Regions from separate parts of the Streptomyces vilmorinianum genome, predicted to be linked through region 3. Evidence: riboswitches for the same ligand, from Rfam matches in the RefSeq annotation. Region 3 holds a riboswitch; each other region holds the start of a gene.
What was found. A riboswitch is a leader RNA that binds a small molecule or an ion and turns the genes downstream of it on or off. The one in region 3 is predicted to bind cobalamin.

Region 1: another riboswitch for cobalamin. It lies ahead of FDM97_RS16085 (energy-coupling factor ABC transporter permease); the one in region 3 lies ahead of FDM97_RS07915 (terpene cyclase/mutase family protein).
Region 2: another riboswitch for cobalamin. It lies ahead of FDM97_RS05310 (ABC transporter substrate-binding protein); the one in region 3 lies ahead of FDM97_RS07915 (terpene cyclase/mutase family protein).
Region 4: another riboswitch for cobalamin. It lies ahead of FDM97_RS28905 (ribonucleoside-diphosphate reductase subunit alpha); the one in region 3 lies ahead of FDM97_RS07915 (terpene cyclase/mutase family protein).

What each region holds. Positions count from the first base shown of each region.
Region 1 is NZ_CP040244.1:3,428,897-3,433,195, reverse strand. Features, by position in the region: gene icmF (fused isobutyryl-CoA mutase/GTPase IcmF) at 1-563, shown strand, start outside; gene dhaK (dihydroxyacetone kinase subunit DhaK) at 669-1,661, shown strand; gene dhaL (dihydroxyacetone kinase subunit DhaL) at 1,667-2,281, shown strand; gene FDM97_RS16090 (PTS-dependent dihydroxyacetone kinase phosphotransferase subunit DhaM) at 2,278-2,682, shown strand; cobalamin riboswitch at 2,757-2,952, shown strand; gene FDM97_RS16085 (energy-coupling factor ABC transporter permease) at 2,982-3,689, shown strand; gene FDM97_RS16080 (energy-coupling factor ABC transporter substrate-binding protein) at 3,686-4,051, shown strand; gene cbiQ (cobalt ECF transporter T component CbiQ) at 4,058-4,299, shown strand, end outside.
Region 2 is NZ_CP040244.1:1,117,280-1,121,578, reverse strand. Features, by position in the region: gene FDM97_RS05315 (FecCD family ABC transporter permease) at 1-470, opposite strand, end outside; gene FDM97_RS05310 (ABC transporter substrate-binding protein) at 467-1,447, opposite strand; adenosylcobalamin (AdoCbl) riboswitch at 1,455-1,605, opposite strand; gene FDM97_RS05305 (M67 family metallopeptidase) at 1,615-2,040, opposite strand; gene FDM97_RS05300 (amino acid permease) at 2,118-3,572, opposite strand; gene FDM97_RS05295 (DUF2017 domain-containing protein) at 3,878-4,299, opposite strand, start outside.
Region 3 is NZ_CP040244.1:1,699,651-1,703,949, forward strand. Features, by position in the region: gene FDM97_RS07905 (energy-coupling factor transporter transmembrane component T) at 1-301, opposite strand, end outside; gene FDM97_RS07910 (SCO2322 family protein) at 298-972, opposite strand; gene FDM97_RS07915 (terpene cyclase/mutase family protein) at 969-2,228, opposite strand; cobalamin riboswitch at 2,289-2,447, opposite strand; gene FDM97_RS07920 (MBL fold metallo-hydrolase) at 2,467-3,507, opposite strand; gene FDM97_RS07925 (aldehyde dehydrogenase) at 4,214-4,299, shown strand, end outside.
Region 4 is NZ_CP040244.1:6,260,451-6,264,749, forward strand. Features, by position in the region: gene FDM97_RS28890 (carbon starvation CstA family protein) at 1-319, shown strand, start outside; gene FDM97_RS28895 (YbdD/YjiX family protein) at 382-579, shown strand; gene FDM97_RS28900 (GNAT family N-acetyltransferase) at 681-1,184, shown strand; cobalamin riboswitch at 1,237-1,361, shown strand; gene FDM97_RS28905 (ribonucleoside-diphosphate reductase subunit alpha) at 1,488-3,863, shown strand; gene FDM97_RS28910 (ribonucleotide-diphosphate reductase subunit beta) at 3,863-4,299, shown strand, end outside.

The sequences.
Region 1 (4,299 bases), 1.7 Mb from region 3:
CCACCCCCACCGAGGAGTCCGTCCGCCGGGCCCTGGCCATCCAGCTGATCATCAACCGGGAATGGGGCCTGGCGATGAACGAGAACCCGCTCCAGGGCTCGTTCGTCATCGACGAACTCACCGACCTGGTCGAGGAAGCCGTCCTGGCCGAGTTCGAGCGGATCAGCGAGCGCGGCGGCGTTCTCGGCGCGATGGAGACCGGCTACCAGCGCGGCCGCATCCAGGACGAGTCGATGCTCTACGAGCAGCGCAAGCACGACGGCAGCCTGCCCATCATCGGCGTCAACACCTTCCGTAATCCCAAGGCGGACACCGCCGAGCCCGGCGTCATCGAGCTGGCCCGCGCCACCGAAGAGGAGAAGCAGTCCCAGCTGGAGCGCGTACGGGACTTCCAGGACCGCCACCGCGACGAGGCCCACGAGGCCCTGGCCGCGCTCAAGGACGCGGCGGTGAACGGCGACAACGTCTTCGCCGTGCTCATGGACGCCGCACGGGTCTGCTCCCTTCAGCAGATCACCGAGGCCTTCTTCGAGATCGGCGGCCAGTACCGGCGCAACGTCTGACCGGTTCGCGCACCGGACCACGCGGCGGGTTGTGCGACGTCCCGGATGGGCATGTGGGCAAGCTGAAGAGAGAACGGCCCCCACCCTGCCCATCAGGAGGTACCCATGAGGATGCTGATCAACGTCCCGGAGACCGTCGTCGCCGACGCGCTGCGTGGCATGGCCGCCGCGCATCCCGAGCTCACCGTCGATGTCGACAACCGCGTCGTCCTGCGGCGGGACGCCCCCGTCGCGGGGAAGGTGGGGCTGGTGTCCGGGGGCGGGTCCGGGCATGAGCCGTTGCACGGAGGGTTCGTGGGGCCCGGGATGCTGGCGGCGGCGTGTCCCGGGGAGGTGTTCACCTCGCCCGTGCCCGATCAGATGGTGCGGGCCGCGGCCGCCGTGGACAGCGGGGCCGGGGTGTTGTTCGTCGTCAAGAACTACACCGGTGACGTCCTCAACTTCGAGATGGCCGCCGAGCTCGCCGAGGACGAGGGCATCCAGATCGCCAAGGTGCTCGTCGACGATGACGTGGCGGTGACGGACAGCCTCTACACGGCCGGGCGGCGCGGGACCGGGGGCACGCTGTTCGTGGAGAAGGTCGCCGGGGCCGCGGCCGAGGAGGGCGCGCCCTTGGAGCGGGTGGAGGCGATCGCGCGGCGGGTGAACGAGCGGTCGCGGAGTTTCGGTGTGGCGCTCAGCGCCTGCACCACGCCTGCGAAGGGAAGTCCCACCTTCGACCTGCCCGCGGGTGAGCTGGAGCTGGGCATCGGGATCCACGGCGAGCCCGGGCGGGAGCGGCGGCCGATGATGACCTCGCGCGAGATCGCGGACTTCGCCGTCGACGCCGTACTGGACGACCTGCGGCCGTCCGGGCCGGTCCTCGCGCTCGTCAACGGCATGGGGGCCACGCCGCTGCTCGAACTGTACGGGTTCAACGCCGAGGTCCAGCGGGTCCTGACGGAGCGTGGGGTGCCGGTCGCCCGGACCCTGGTGGGCAACTACGTGACCTCGCTCGACATGGCCGGCTGCTCGGTGACGCTCTGCGAGGCCGACGAGGAGATTCTGCGGCTGTGGGACGCGCCGGTTCAGACGCCCGCCCTGCGCTGGGGCCGGTGAGAGGAGTGTCCGAAGTGACCGAGTTCGACGCCGCGTTCTTCCACCGCTGGCTGACCCGCGCCGCCGCCGTCGTCGACCGTGAGGCCGACCGTCTCACGGAGCTCGACGCGGCGATCGGCGACGCCGACCACGGCGCCAACCTGAAGCGGGGCTTCGCCGCCGTCACGGACGTACTGGGCAAGGAGCCGCCGGAGACACCGGGGGCCGTACTCGTCGTCGCGGGGCGGCAGTTGATCTCGACCGTCGGCGGTGCGTCCGGGCCGCTGTACGGAACGCTGCTGCGCCGCACCGGGAAGAGCCTCGGCGAGGCCCCGGCGGTGACGCTGCCGGAGTTGGCGGCGGCGCTCACCGCGGGGGTCGCCGCGGTCGCCCAGCTCGGCGGGGCCCAGGTCGGGGACAAGACCATGCTGGACGCGCTCGTTCCGGCGGCCGAGGCGCTGGGCGAGTCCTTCGCGGCGGCCCGGGACGCGGCCGATCGGGGCGCCCTCGCGACGGTACCTCTCCAGGCGCGCAAGGGCCGGGCGAGCTATCTCGGTGAGCGTTCCATCGGCCACCAGGACCCAGGGGCCACCTCGTCGGCGCTGCTGATCGGCGCTCTCGCGGAGGTGGCGGACGCGTGAGCGGACAGGTGGGCATCGTTCTGGTCTCGCACAGCGCGGCCGTGGCCGACGCCGTCGCCTCCCTCGCCCGGGGGCTCGCGGGCGGCGGGGCGACCGCACCGGTCGCCGCCGCCGGAGGCACCCCCGACGGGGGTCTCGGCACCAGCTCGGAGCTGATCGCCGAGGCGGCGAAGTCGGTCGACGGGGGTGCCGGTGTGGCCCTGCTCGTCGATCTGGGCAGCGCCGTCCTGACCGTCAAGGCGCTCCTGGCCGAGGAGGACGAACTGCCCGAGGGGTCGCGGCTCGTGGACGCCCCGTTCGTCGAGGGAGCCGTCGCTGCGCTCGTCACGGCGAGCGCCGGCGGGGACCTGGACGCGGTCGTGGCGGCCGCCTCGGAGGCGTACGCGTACCGCAAGGTGTGAGGGAGGAGCCCCTCAGGCGCCCGTCACAGCCCGTGCCCGAGGGCACCCGTGTTGTGATGTGCCTGGTCAACCCACTAATGTCGCAGGGCCTTGGTGTACGGGAAGCCGGTGCGATACCGGTGCGGCCCTCGCCACTGTGATCGGGAAGTCCGGCTCCGGCCCTTCGGGGCAGCCACTGGACCGCCGCGGGAGACCGCGGCGGTGTGGGAAGGCGGAGCCGCGGCGGCATGACCCGTCAGCCAGGAGACCGGCCAAGGCGCGTTGTCCATCCACGAGGTGCTGGAGAGGGTCTTCCCACCATGCATATAGCCGAGGGGTATCTGCCCCCTGTGCACGCGGCCGCCTGGGGAGTCGCGTCCGCTCCCTTCGTCGTCCACGGTGTCCGCGCGCTGACCCGTGAGGTGAGGGCCAACCCGGAGTCCACGCTGCTGCTCGGCGCCTCCGGCGCGTTCACGTTCGTCCTGTCCGCCCTCAAGATCCCTTCGGTGACGGGCAGTTGCTCGCATCCCACCGGTACGGGTCTGGGCGCGATCCTGTTCCGGCCGCCGGTGATGGCGGTCCTTGGCACCATCACGCTGCTCTTCCAGGCGCTGCTGCTCGCCCACGGCGGGCTCACCACCCTCGGCGCCAACGTCTTCTCGATGGCGATCGTCGGGCCGTGGGCCGGCTTCGGTATGTACTGGCTGCTGCGCCGCTTCGACGTGCCGCTCATGGTGAGCGTGTTCTTCGGTGCGTTCGTCGCCGACCTCTCCACGTACTGCGTCACCAGCGTGCAGCTCGCGCTGGCGTTCCCGGACCCGGGCAGTGGCGTGCTGGGCGCGCTCGCCAAGTTCGGCGGGATCTTCGCCGTCACGCAGCTGCCGCTCGCCGTCAGCGAGGGTCTGCTGACGGTGCTCGTGATGCGTCTGCTGAGGCAGTCCAGCAAGAGCGACCTGACCCGGCTCGGGGTCCTGCTCCCGGCCGGGAAGGGCAGGAAGACCGACACGACGGAGGCGAGCGCCCGATGAGCCGGAACGCGAAGATCAACGCGCTGCTGCTGCTCGTGGTGGTGGCGCTGGCGGTGCTGCCGCTCGCGCTGGGCCTCGGTGACGACAAGGAGGAGCCGTTCACCGGCGCGGACGGGCAGGCCGAGGCGGCGATCACCGAGATCGACCCCGACTACGAGCCGTGGTTCAGCCCGCTGTACGAGCCGCCGTCCGGTGAGATCGAGTCGGCGCTGTTCTCCCTGCAGGCGGCCATCGGCGCCGGTGTCCTCGCGTACTACTTCGGTCTGCGGCGCGGTCGCAGGCAGGGCGAGGCCCGTGCGGCGGCGACAACCGCGGCCGAGGCGGGGGCGAAGGCGCCCGTCGTGACCGCGGGCGACGAGTAACCGCCGGTGCTGCCGATCGACGCGGCGGCGCACAGCAGTCGCTGGCGCCGCCGTCACCCTTGCGAGAAGGCCGTGCTCGGCTTCGGTCTGACCCTGTGCGCGGTCTGTCTGCCGCCGTGGCCGGGTGCCGTCCTGGTCGCCGCGGCCACCCTCGCCGTGCTGCTGGGTCCGGCCGGTGTGCCGGGGCGTCAGCTCTGGCGTGCGTTCCGCATCCCGCTGGGTTTCTGTGTGACGGGCGCGATCCCGCT
Region 2 (4,299 bases), 580 kb from region 3:
CCGCCGCGCCGCGCGAGCCCGTACACGAGGACGAGGGCGAGCAGCGCGCCGGCGAAGGCGCCGGTGGGCATCGCGACGGTGGTCGTGAGCCCGCCTCCGATGCCGAGGACGAGCACGAGGACCGCGCCCGTGGAGGCCCCGGAGGAGATCCCGAGAAGGAAGGGGTCGGCGAGGCGGTTGCGGACCAGGGCCTGCAGGACGGTGCCGACGACGGCGAGCCCGGCGCCGACGACCGCGCCGAGCAGGACGCGGGGCAGCCGGACGTCGAGGACGATGGTGCGGTACGGGGAGGGGGCGGCGCGGCCGGTGAGGATCTCGGCGACGTCGCCCACGGGTATCCGTACGGACCCGAGCGCGACCCCGGCGACGACGGCGAGCGCGAGGGCGGCGAGGAGGCCGCCGACGACGAGGGTGTACGGGACGGGGCCGCTCGTGGTCTTCGGTGCCGTCCCCGGCGTGGCGGCCGTCACCGTGCCGGGTGGAGCTGGGCGGCCAGCTTCTGGACGGCTTCCGGGACTCGGACGCCGAGGACGGCGTCCGAGAGGGGCATGACGGCGAAGCGCCGGTTCCTGATCGCCGGGACGTCCTTGAGGGCCGGGTCCTCCAGGAGGCGCTTCTTCTTCTGCTCGACGGTCGTGGAGCCGTAGTCGTAGATGACGATGACGTCCGGCCTGCGGGCGACGACCTGTTCCCAGGTGGCGTCGCCGAAGGTCTTGTCGAGGTCGGCGAAGACGTTGCGTCCGCCGGCGCGGGTGATCAGCTCGTTGCCGATGCCCTTGCCTCCGGCGGTGAACGCCGTTTTGTCGCCGCTGTCGTAGACGAAGACCGACACCGGGGCGACCCCGCTCAGGTTCTTCTCGGTCGCCGCGACGGTCTTCCTCGCCCCGGCCGTCCACGCCGCGCCGCGCTCGGGGACGCCGAAGGTCCTGGCCACCTCGTCGACCTCGCGGTAGAGGTCGGCGAGGGAGGAGGCGCCCGAGGGGCAGTACTCCATGTTCAGGCGGCTGCTGATGCCCGCCGCCTTCAGGTCGTCGCGGCCGCGGCCGGCCTTGGCGTCGAAGGCGGAGGCGTACCCGCCGTAGACGAAGTCGGGGTTCGCGGCGAGCAGCGCCTCCTTGGAGGGGTACTCCTTGGCGAGCACCGGCACCGCGTCGTACGCCTTCTTGTACGCGGGCAGGATCCGGTCGTCCAGGTAGGCGGTGCCGACGAGGGACTTCTCCAGGCCGAGGGCGAGCATGACCTCGGTGACGTGCTGGTTCATGGTCACGGCCCGCTTCGGCGGGGCCTGGTAGGTGGTGGTCACCCCGCAGTTGGCGACGGTGTACGGGAATCCCGGTGCGGGCTTCGCCGAGGGGGCCTGGTCCGAGGGCGCCGAGCAGGCGGCGAGCAGCGGGACGAGGGCGGCGGCGGGCAGCAGGGTACGCGGGGTACGGCGGCGCCAGGTCATGACGGACATGCCTCCTCCGGGGATTTCCACGTCCCCAGTCGGTGGTGAGAGGCGGCAGGTCAGTTCCTGGCTTCCGCCCCCTGGGGAGGCGGTCACAGTGGCGGGACCGTGCCGGATTCGCACCGGCTTCCTGGGTCCTGCCGCCCTGATGTCCGGTCAGTCTCTCACTACTCGTAGGCCTCGACGATCTTCACGTCCTCCTCGGTCACGACGCTCTCGACGATGGTGAAGGAGCGGAACTGGAAGGGGCCCGCGCCGTCGGTGTCGGCAGTGGAGACCAGGACGTAGTGGGCGCCGGGCTCGTTCGCGTAGGAGATGTCGGTGCGGGAGGGGTAGGCCTCGGTCGCGGTGTGCGAGTGGTAGATGATCACGGGCTCTTCGTCCCGGTCGTCCAGCTCGCGGTAGAGCTTCAGCAGGTCGGCGGAGTCGAACTCGTAGAACGTGGGCGAGCGCGCGGCGTTCAGCATCGGGATGAACCGCTCGGGGCGGCCGCTGCCGACGGGACCCGCGACCACGCCGCAGGCCTCGTCGGGGTGGTCCTCGCGGGAGTGCGCCACGATCTGGTCGTACAGGGCCCGGGTGATGGTCAGCATGTCCAGCAGGATAAGCACACGAGCCGTCCTGTACCGAGGAGTGGTACGGGACGGCCCGAATACTGGACAGGCAGGCTCTACGAGCGCTTGGCGAAGGCCGCGCCCTGCGGGTCGCGGGCCTTCAGGACCAGGTACGCGACGGCCAGGAGCAGGCCCCACAGCGGAGCGCAGTACAGCGAGACCCGGGCGTCCTTGTCGATGCCCATCATCACGACGACCATGCCGATGAAGGCGAGGGCGAAGAGGCTGGCCCAGATGCCGCCCGGCGCCTTGAACGTCGACTGGGGCAGCTCGCCGCGGTCGGCCTTGAGGCGGTAGCGGATCTGGCAGATCAGGATGACGATCCAGGCCCACATGCCCGATATGGTCGCGAAGGAGACGACGTAGTCGAAGGCGTCGCCGGGCCACTGGTAGTTGATCCAGACGCCGACGAGCATCAGCGCGGCGGAGAAGGTGGTGCCGACCAGCGGGGTGCCGTTCTTCGTGAGCCGGGTGAAGAGCCGCGGCCCCTGGCCGTTGAGCGCGAGGTCGCGCAGCATGCGGCCGGTGGAGTACATGCCCGAGTTGCAGGACGAGAGCGCGGCCGTCAGGACGACGAAGTTGACGATGGCGGCGCCGATGCCCAGGCCCATCTTCTCGAAGGCGGCGACGAACGGGGAGACGCCCGGCTGGAACTCGGTCCACGGGACGACCGAGAGGATCATGATCAGCGCGCCGACGTAGAAGACGGCGATGCGCCACGGCACGGTGTTGATCGCCTTGGGCAGGACGGTCTCGGGGTCCTTGGACTCGCCGGCGGTGACGCCGACCAGCTCGACGGCGAGGAAGGCGAACATGACGAGCTGAAGGCTCATCAGGGTGCTGCCGATGCCGTGCTCCCCGGCGAAGAAGCCGCCGTCGCTCCACAGGTGGGTGACGGAGGCGGTGTCGCCGGCGTCGGAGAAGCCGAGCGTGAGGATGCCGGCGCAGATCAGGATCATGCCGACGATGGCGGTGACCTTGACCATGGAGAACCAGAACTCCAGCTCACCGAAGAGCTTCACGGAGATCAGGTTGGCCCCGTACAGGATGATCGTGAAGACCAGCGCGGAGAGCCACTGCGGTATGTCCCACCAGTACGTCATGTAGGTGGCCGCGGCCGTGACCTCGGTGATGCCGGTGACGACCCAGAAGAGCCAGTACGTCCAGCCGGTCGCGAAGCCCGCGAAGGGGCCGATGAACTCGCGCGCGTACTCCGAGAAGGAGCCGGACACGGGGCGGTACATGAGGAGTTCGCCCAGCGCCCGCATGATGAAGAAGATGACGAGGCCCGCGATCGCGTACGCGAGGATCAGGCTGGGTCCCGCCTTGGAGATGCCCTTGCCGGCGCCGAGGAAGAGGCCGGTGCCGATGGCGCCGCCGATCGCGATCATCTGGATCTGCCGGGCGCCGAGTGCCCGGTGGTAACCCTCCCCCGAGCCGGCTTCCCCGGCTGCCCCGGGGTCCGCGGCCTGATTGCCGTCGTGCTGCTGGTCGACCTGCGCTGAGGTCATGGATGGTGCGCCCTTTCTCCATGCTGATCCGCGCCGACGTCTGTCTGGCCGCGGATCAGGTCCTGATCCCCCCGGATGTGGATGGAGTGCTACCGGCGGTCAGCCGGCCCAAGCGCCCCCGGGCACAGGGATGGCGTCCCCGGGTGGTGGTCACGATTTAACAGGGACGAAACAGAGGCCGACCGCGGCCGTAGTGGCGCAGGCCACAAGAAAAAGGGGGCAAAGGCCACTCAAGAGGACCAGCCAGAACCCTTTGGTGACGTTTTCGTTATCCGGATTTGAGCGTCCGCTGAGCGAACGGCGTCTCAGTCGCCGGGCATCAGCGTCTCGACCAGTGATTCCTGGAGCGCGCCGAGCCAGAGGTACGCCATCACCATCGGCTTGCGCGGATCGGAGTCCGGCAGCCGGTACAGCTCCCCGCTCTCGTCCTCGTCGGTGACCTCCAGACGGGTCCCGATGGTCAGCCGCAGGTCGTTGAGCGCGCCGAGCCAGGAGCGCGACTCGTCGGCGGTGAGCTTGAGGACCGCCCCGCCCTCGCCGGTCGGGGAGAGCGCGTCGAGGCTGCGGATCACCGCGAGGGCGTCCTCGCGCTTACGGGCCCGCAGGTCGTTCTCGGTGTAGCGGCGGAAGTCGGCCGCCGCGGCCCGCAGCTCCTCGTCCTCGTCGCCGTACGCGTCGGGGAAGAGCCGCTTGAGGGCGGGATCGGCCGGAGGCTCGCTCGGGCCCT
Region 3 (4,299 bases):
GCGGTGCCTCGGGCAGGGTGAACAGCTCGTGCGTTCCCGGGATCGACGAGCCGAGGACCACCGAGAAGACCACCCGCAGGGCCACCACGAACAGGCCCAGCTTCACGAACGCCCCGTACGAACGCGCCCAGGGGGCGTCCGTGCGGCGGGCGGCGACGACATAGCCGGCGACGCCGACGATCAGGCCGAGCAGCAGCGGGTTGGTGGTACGGGAGGCGGCCACGGCCAGCCCCAGCGCCCAGAGCCACCAGGCGCCCGCGTGCAGCGCGTTGGAGCGGTTCGCCTCGGGGGCACGGATCATGCGCGGCGGCGCGCCTTCCAGATCGCGGCGCCGCCCAGCGCGAGTACGGCCGCCCCGCCCACGACGATCCCGGCGGAGGGACCCCCGTCGCCGTCGACGTCCGCCACCTTGGTGGCCGTGGCCGTGACCGTGGCCGCGGCCGTGGGATTCGCGCCGGAGTCGGTCTCCGCCACCTGCTCGCCGCAGCCCTTCGCCGGGTACCCCGCGATCCCGCACAGCAGCGCCGCGCTGTCGTACCGCAGCGGTTTCGCCACCGCGGCCAGCGCCTCCGCCGCCGTCGCGTCCTCGCGGACCTGCGCGCAGCCGGTCTTCCGTGCCGGGTCGGGCGGGGTCTCGCCCTGCGGGGCGTCCGCCGCCGAGCCGAAGTCGACGACGACCGCGACCCGCTTGGTGCCCGCCTTCCGCTCCGTACCGGAGCAGAGCGCCGTGAAGTCGGGGGCGGCGCCGGGCCGCGAGGCGTCGCTCGTGTCCTCGCTGACCGCGAAGCGGAAGCCGATCGCGTCCCCGTCCGCGGGCCGGGCGGTCGCCGGGCCCTGCGTCGCGTACGCCCAGTTCCCGCCGCCGTCGCTCTCCCAGAACGACCAGTACCGGTATCCGCCGGCCTGCGCGGGAGACGCGGCGGCCAGCGTGAGGACCACGCCCGCCGCCGCGCCGACGACTCTGGCCCTCACTTCTTGCGCCCGCTCAACAGGAAGCCGATCCCGACGCCGACGACCATGCCGATGCCGATGATCCACCACAGGTCGAAGGAGCCGGAGCCCTCGTCCTTCTTCTCGCTCGCCGAGGCGGTGGCGGACGGCGAGCTCTGCGGCGCGGGACCGGTGGCGCCCAGCTCCTTGAGGAGGTCGACCGAGCCGAAGGCGCGCGGGTCCACGCCCATGGCGTTCGCGGCGAAGATCAGCTGGGCCCAGGCGGCGGGGCCGCCCTCCTTGGCCCAGGCCGCGGAGTTCTGCTGCAGCCAGGTCAGCGCCCCGGCCGCCTCCTTGGTGGCGCCGGTCGCGGCCAGCGCGACGACGGCGTCCGCGGTGTTGCCGTAGTCGGGCAGCTCGGTCGGGTCGGCGGCGCCCGGCATCGGCGGAGTGTTCAGGTGGCCGGTCTTCGCCAGCGCGGCGGCCAGGTAGGAGGCCCCGTTGAGCGCGACCCGGTTCGCTGTGGGCTTGGGCAGGTCCGTGCAGGTGGGGGTCTGCTCGGGCTTCACCCCGCGCGCGGTGATGCCCTTGCCGAGCCCGGCGAGCGTGGCGGCCGCGGTGGCGTCGGCGTTCGCGAGCAGCGTGCCGTTCTTGTCGGGCTGGTACGCGAACGCGCCCGCCCCGTCCTTGGCGGAGCAGGGCAGGGCGAGGCCGAGCAGCGCGTCGTACGGGGTCCTGCCCTCGGCGGACTTCACCTCGCCCGGCTTCTCGCCGAGCGCGGTGAGCGCGCTGATCACGATCGAGGTGGAGTTGGCGTCGCTGGGGCTGCCGGGGTTGTAGCCCCAGCCGCCGTCCTTGTTCTGCACGCCCTTGAGCCAGCCCGCGCCGGCCGTGGCGGCCCGGGCCTGCGCCTCGGGGTCGGCACTGCGCGGCCTGGCCCCGGTGAGGGCCTGGACGGCGACGGCCGTGGCGTTGGTGTCCAGCATCGTGGCCGGGTCGCAGGGCTTGGTGGGGTCGGGCCGGTACGAGGCGAAGGCGCCGCTGTCGCACTGCTGCTCCCGCAGCCAGGTCACGGCCTGCTCGGCGGGCTGCACTCCGCTGGTCGTCTGCGCGATGAGGGCGACCGACTGGCGCCACACGCCGTCGTACGTCGGGTCCTTCGTGCCGTAGAGACCGGAGGGGATCACGGGCGCGGGGGTGGCGGACGGGGAGGGCGCGGCGGTCGCGGCGGGGGCCAGGCCGGTGCAGAGCACGGCGGCGGCGGCGAACGCGGCGGCGCCGCGGCGGACGGTGATCATGCGTGCTGGCCTCTCCTGCGGCCGGGCACCGGCACGCTCAAGGCACCAGGCTCGGCTCCGTATTCCTCGACGGTGCCGGCGGTCACGTCCCGGGCGGGGCATTCCGACTGACCACCAGGGGTGGCTCACGGTTGCGGGTCAGTGCCGGATTTGCACCGGCTTCCCCCCGTACGGGTGTGATGACGACTCGCACACTCTACCGGCCCGTACCCCCCACGCCCCGTGGGTGGGAGCGGCCTCACACTGCGACGTACGCGACCGGGTCCGTGCCCGCCACGGCCTCCGCGCGGCCCAGCTTCACCAGGCGGCGCACATGGGCCTCGGCCTCGCTGACCGCGATGTTCCGGGAGCCGTACGGGATCTGCTCCCAGGGGCGGTTCCACTCCATGCGCTCGGCGAGCTGCCACGGGGTGAGCGGGGCGGCAGCGAGCAGGGCGAGCAGTCCGGTCAGCCGCTCCTCGTGGTGGTCGAGCAGCTCCCGGACCCGGCCGGCGGCGTCCGCGAACGCGTACTGGTGGGCGGGGAGCACCTCGGCCACGCCCAGGCGTCCGATGCGCTCCAGCGAGTCCAGGTAGTCGCCGAGGGGGTCGGTGACGGTCGCGTCGTCCGGGTCCTCGTAGAGGCCGATGTGCGGGGAGATCCCGGGCAGCAGGTGGTCGCCGGAGAAGAGGCGGCCGCGGCCGGGCAGTCGCGCGGGGTGCTCCTCCTCCAGGTGGAGGCAGACATGGCCGGGTGTGTGGCCGGGGGTCCAGATCGCGCGCAGTCGCCGTCCCGCGAGGTCGAGGAGTTCGCCGGGGACGATCTCGCGGTCGGGGAGGGCGGAGCGCAGTCCGGGCAGGGTGCGCATCCGGCCGGCCGAGCGGGCGGCGAGGAGCGGGGCGGTGTGCTCCTCGGGGGCGCCGACGGCGGCCAGTTTGCGGGCGAGGTAGTCGAGCCAGGCGCCGGGCTCGGACTCGCGCGTGCGGCGGACGACGGCGGTGTCGGCGGAGTGCATCGCGATCCACGCGCCGGACTCCTCGCGGACCTTGCCCGACAGGCCGTGGTGGTCGGGGTGGTGGTGGGTGATGACGACCCCGTGGACGTCCCGTACGGACGTGCCCAACGCGGCGAGTCCCGCGCCGAGTTCGCTCCAGGAGGCGGGGTCGTCCCAGCCGGTGTCGACGAGGACGGGGCCGCGGTCGGTGTCGAGGAGGTGGACCAGGGTGTGCCCGAGCGGGTTGTCGGGGATGGGGACCTGGATCGACCAGACGCCTCCGCCGTGTTCGGTCACCTGCGTCATCGATTCCCCGATTCCGGCCGCTCGATCACCACGATTACTGGAACGCGTTCCAATGGTCGCCCAAGTCTACTTCCCTGCAAAGGGTTTGGACTGAGCGTCAGCCGGACCGGGCGGACCGGGCGGACCGGACGGACCGGTCGGGCTGATGGGGCGCGGCTACCAGCAGTCCGGCTCGAAGAGCCGGGAATGCCAGAAGGCGCACACGTTGACGCCCATGTCGTCGGCCGCCGGTCCGTGAGCCTGACGCGGTCCCGGAACCAGCCCTGCTCGATCTCCTCGTCGCTCATCGTGGAGGTGTCGGGCATCCGCTCTCCGTGCCGGGTGAGGAGATCGCTCCAGGAGCGGACCATCTCGTCCCTGGTCGGGGGCTGCGCGACCTGGGTGTCCACCGTCACGCCGTCGTCGTCCAGCGTCGCGAACGCGGCCCCCACGCCTGCGCACATGGCCAGCGTCAGCACGGCCGCGCCGGCCGCCAGGCGCCCACCGCTCCCGCCACGCTTCATGCGTCTCCCGTCGGAGTCCGTCCTGGAGCCGATCACGCTATCCCGGCCGTGTCGAGGTTCTGTGGCCGTTCCGTGCGCACGAAGTCGATCTTCAGGACGGGTCCTTCCCGTGGACTCCTGCGACTGGAACTGGTATCAGTTCTGATGCGGCGTCAGATAACGCACGCCGGGCCGGATATCGCGACGCGCGGGAGGCAGCAGGCATGACCGAGCTTGTGGAGCACGGAAAGCTGTTCATCGGCGGGGAGTTGACCGATCCGCTCGGCAGCGACGTCATCGAGGTGATCTC
Region 4 (4,299 bases), 4.6 Mb from region 3:
CGACATGCACACCGTCGTCACCAACTCCACCGTCGACGGCATCCTCTCCGCCCTCTTCGCGATCCTCATCGTCGTGGTCATCGCCGACGCGGCCCGGGTCTGCCTCAAGGCCATCAACAACCCTGAGACCGTACGGCTCTCCGAGGTCCCGCACACCGAGTCGAAGCTGGTCGCTCCGGCCGGCATGTTCCCGACCCAGGAGGAGAAGGCCGAGCTGGTGGCCGCGGGCCTCGGCAGCGGCGGCGGTCTCCGCACCATCGGCGCGCAGCGCGGCGAGAGCCACGGCGACGACGTGCCGGCCGGGACCGGTTCGGCATGAGCCCGGCGAGCACGAGCGCGGGAACGGGCGCGGGAACGGGCGCGGGAACGGGCGCGGGCGCGGTGGGCCTGCTGCGGTACGCGTGGAGCCGGGTCCGCTGGTACGTGCGCGAGCTGTCCGGCGAGGCGGTGTACGACAAGTACGTCGCCCACGCCAGAAGCTGCGACCCGGCCGCCGAGGTCATGACCCGGCGGGAGTTCGAGCGCAGCCGCACCGACGCGCGGGAGGCGGATCCGCGCGACGGGTTCCGCTGCTGCTGATCCGTCTCCGGTTCGGCAGCGGCAGATCGACGGGCCGTCGCGTTCCTCCTCGTGGGGAGCGCGACGGCCCGTCGCGTTCGCGCCGGCGGCAGACTGCCGGGATGGACATCATCATCAGGGCCGTACGGCCCGAGGAGTACGACGCTCTGGGCGAACTCACGGCGCGGGCCTATCTCGACGACGGGCACCTGGACTTCGGCGAGGACGACACGTACCTGCACGTGCTGCGCGACGTGGCCCGGCGGGCCGGTGAGGCCGAGGTGCTCGTGGCCGTGGACGCGGCGGGCACGGTCCTGGGCGGGGTGACCTTCACGCCGGGCGGCCGGCCGTGGGCCGACATCGCCGCCGACGACGAGGCGGAGTTCCGGATGCTGGCGGTCGCGAAGGACGCGCGCGGCCGGGGTGTCGGCGAGGCGCTCGTACGGGCCTGTGTGGAGCGGGCACGGGCCCTGGAGGGCTGTGTACGGATCCGGCTCTCCACCCAGCCCGGCATGGCCTCAGCGCACCGGATCTACGAGCGGATGGGCTTCGTCCGCACCCCCGAAAGGGACTGGAAGCCGATTCCGGACATGGACCCCCTGCTCACCTACGGCCTGGAGCTCTGAGCGCCAACGACACAACATGTGGGGGGTGCTTCGAGGGGCGCCCCCCACATGTATGCTCATGCTCGCTGTCCTCGCAGGGGAATCCGGTGGAAATCCGGAACTGTCCCGCAACGGTGTGGTTTCGGCGTACTTGCACGCCTGCCGAGTCCGAAGACCTGTGGACAGCGCGCCCGGTCCGTCCGTTCCGGGTGCCACAGACGTCCGGGCCTCGCGGAATGGGCCGTGGCGCGGCGCATCCCTGCGTACGGGTGCCCGCCGCCCGCCTCCCCGCCGGCCCCGAGCCGAGCGAGGGAGAGCCCCCACGTGACCATCGCGCCCGCCGATCCGGCCGCAGCGATCGAGAGCGACGGTAACGAGAGCGACGGACCCGGGACCGTGCTTCTGCGGACCCTGACCGATCTCACCGCCGACCTCCCCGACACCGACCCCGGCAAGGTCGCCGCCGCCGCGCTGCGCGGCCGCAACGCCGGTTCGGACGAGGCGGAGCTGCGCGAGCTGGCCACCGAGGCGGCCGCGGGTCTCATCGCCGAGGACCCGGCGTACTCCCGGCTCGCCGCCCGGCTCCTGACGATCACCATCGCGGACGAGGCGGCCGGCCAGGGCTCGGTCACCTTCTCCGCCTCGGTCGCCGTGGGGCACCGCGAGGGCCTGATCGCCGACCGTACGGCCGAGTTCGTGACGCTGCACGCCGCCCGGCTCGACGCGCTGATCGACGCGAAGGCAGACGACCGCTTCGGCTACTTCGGTCTGCGCACCCTCTACTCGCGCTACCTGCTGCGTCACCCGATCACCCGCAAGGTGATCGAGACCCCGCAGCACTTCATGCTGCGCGTCGCCGCCGGCCTCGCCGAGGACGACTCGACCCGCGCGCTGGACGAGGTCGCGGCGCTGTACGGGCTGATGAGCCGGCTCGACTACCTGCCCTCCTCCCCCACGCTCTTCAACTCCGGCACCCGCCACCCGCAGATGTCCTCCTGCTACCTGCTGGACTCGCCGCAGGACGAGCTGGACTCCATCTACGACCGCTACCACCAGGTCGCGCGCCTGTCGAAGCACGCCGGCGGCATCGGCCTGTCGTACTCCCGTATCCGCTCCCGCGGTTCGCTGATCCGTGGCACCAACGGGCACTCCAACGGCATCGTGCCGTTCCTGAAGACGCTGGACGCCTCCGTCGCGGCCGTGAACCAGGGCGGGCGGCGCAAGGGCGCGGCCGCGGTCTACCTGGAGACCTGGCACGCGGACATCGAGGAGTTCCTGGAGCTGCGCGACAACACCGGTGAGGACGCCCGGCGTACGCACAACCTGAACCTGGCGCACTGGATCCCGGACGAGTTCATGCGCCGCGTGAACGCGGACGCCGAGTGGTCGCTGTTCTCCCCGGCGGACGTGCCCGAGCTCGTCGACCTGTGGGGCGAGGAGTTCGACGCCGCGTACCGCAAGGCGGAGGCGGCGGGCCTGGCCCGCAAGACCATGCCGGCCCGTGACCTGTACGGCCGGATGATGCGGACCCTGGCCCAGACCGGCAACGGCTGGATGACCTTCAAGGACGCCTCGAACCGTACGGCCAACCAGACCGCCGAGCCAGGCCACACGGTCCACTCCTCCAACCTCTGCACGGAGATCCTGGAGGTCACGGACGACGGCGAGACCGCGGTCTGCAACCTGGGCTCGGTCAACCTCGGCGCGTTCGTGGCCGGTGGCGACATCGACTGGGAGCGGCTCGACGCGACCGTCCGTACGGCCGTCACGTTCCTCGACCGGGTCGTGGACATCAACTTCTACCCGACCGAGCAGGCGGGCCGCTCCAACTCCCGCTGGCGCCCGGTGGGCCTGGGCGCGATGGGCCTCCAGGACGTCTTCTTCCAGCTGAAGCTGCCCTTCGACTCCCCCGAGGCGCGCGCGCTGTCGACCCGTATCGCCGAGCGGATCATGCTCGCCGCGTACGAGGCGTCCGCCGACCTCGCCGAGCGCAACGGCCCACTGCCGGCCTGGGACAAGACCCGCGCGGCCCGCGGTGTCCTGCACCCCGACCACTACGACGTGGAGCTGAACTGGCCGGAGCGCTGGACGGCGCTGCGCGAGCGGATCGCGGCCGTCGGCATGCGCAACAGCCTGCTCCTGGCCATCGCGCCGACGGCGACCATCGCCTCGATCGCGGGCGTGTACGAGTGCATCGAGCCGCAGGTCTCCAACCTCTTCAAGCGCGAGACGCTCTCCGGCGAGTTCCTCCAGGTCAACTCGTACCTCGTCGACGAGCTGAAGCGGCTGGGCGTGTGGGACGCGCAGACCCGTGAGGCGCTGCGCGAGTCCAACGGCTCGGTGGCGGGCTTCACCTGGGTCCCGGCCGAGGTGCGCGAGCTGTACCGGACGGCGTGGGAGATCCCGCAGCGCGGCCTGATCGACATGGCGGCGGCGAGGACCCCGTTCCTGGACCAGAGCCAGTCCCTGAACCTCTTCCTGGAGACCCCCACCATCGGCAAGCTGTCGTCGATGTACGCGTACGCCTGGAAGCAGGGGCTGAAGACGACGTACTACCTGCGTTCGCGCCCGGCGACCCGGATCGCCCGCGCGGCCCAGGCGTCGACCGTGGCCGCCACCCCGATCCCCGTCCAGGCGACCCCTGAAGAGGCCGTCGCCTGCTCCCTTGAGAACCCCGAGTCCTGCGAGGCCTGCCAGTAATGAGCTCCACCGAGAAGAACCTGCTCGACCCGGGCTTCGAGCTGACTCTGCGTCCCATGCGCTACCCGGACTTCTACGAGCGCTACCGGGACGCGATCAAGAACACCTGGACGGTGGAGGAGGTCGACCTCCACTCCGACGTCGCCGACCTCGCGAAGCTGACGCCGGGCGAGCAGCACATGATCGGCCGCCTGGTCGCGTTCTTCGCGACCGGTGACTCGATCGTCGCGAACAACCTCGTGCTGACGCTCTACAAGCACATCAACTCCCCCGAGGCGCGCCTCTACCTCTCGCGCCAGCTGTTCGAGGAGGCTGTGCACGTCCAGTTCTATCTGACGCTGCTCGACACCTACCTGCCCGACCCGGACGACCGCGCCGCCGCGTTCGCCGCCGTCGAGAACATCCCCTCCATCCGCGAGAAGGCGCAGTTCTGCTT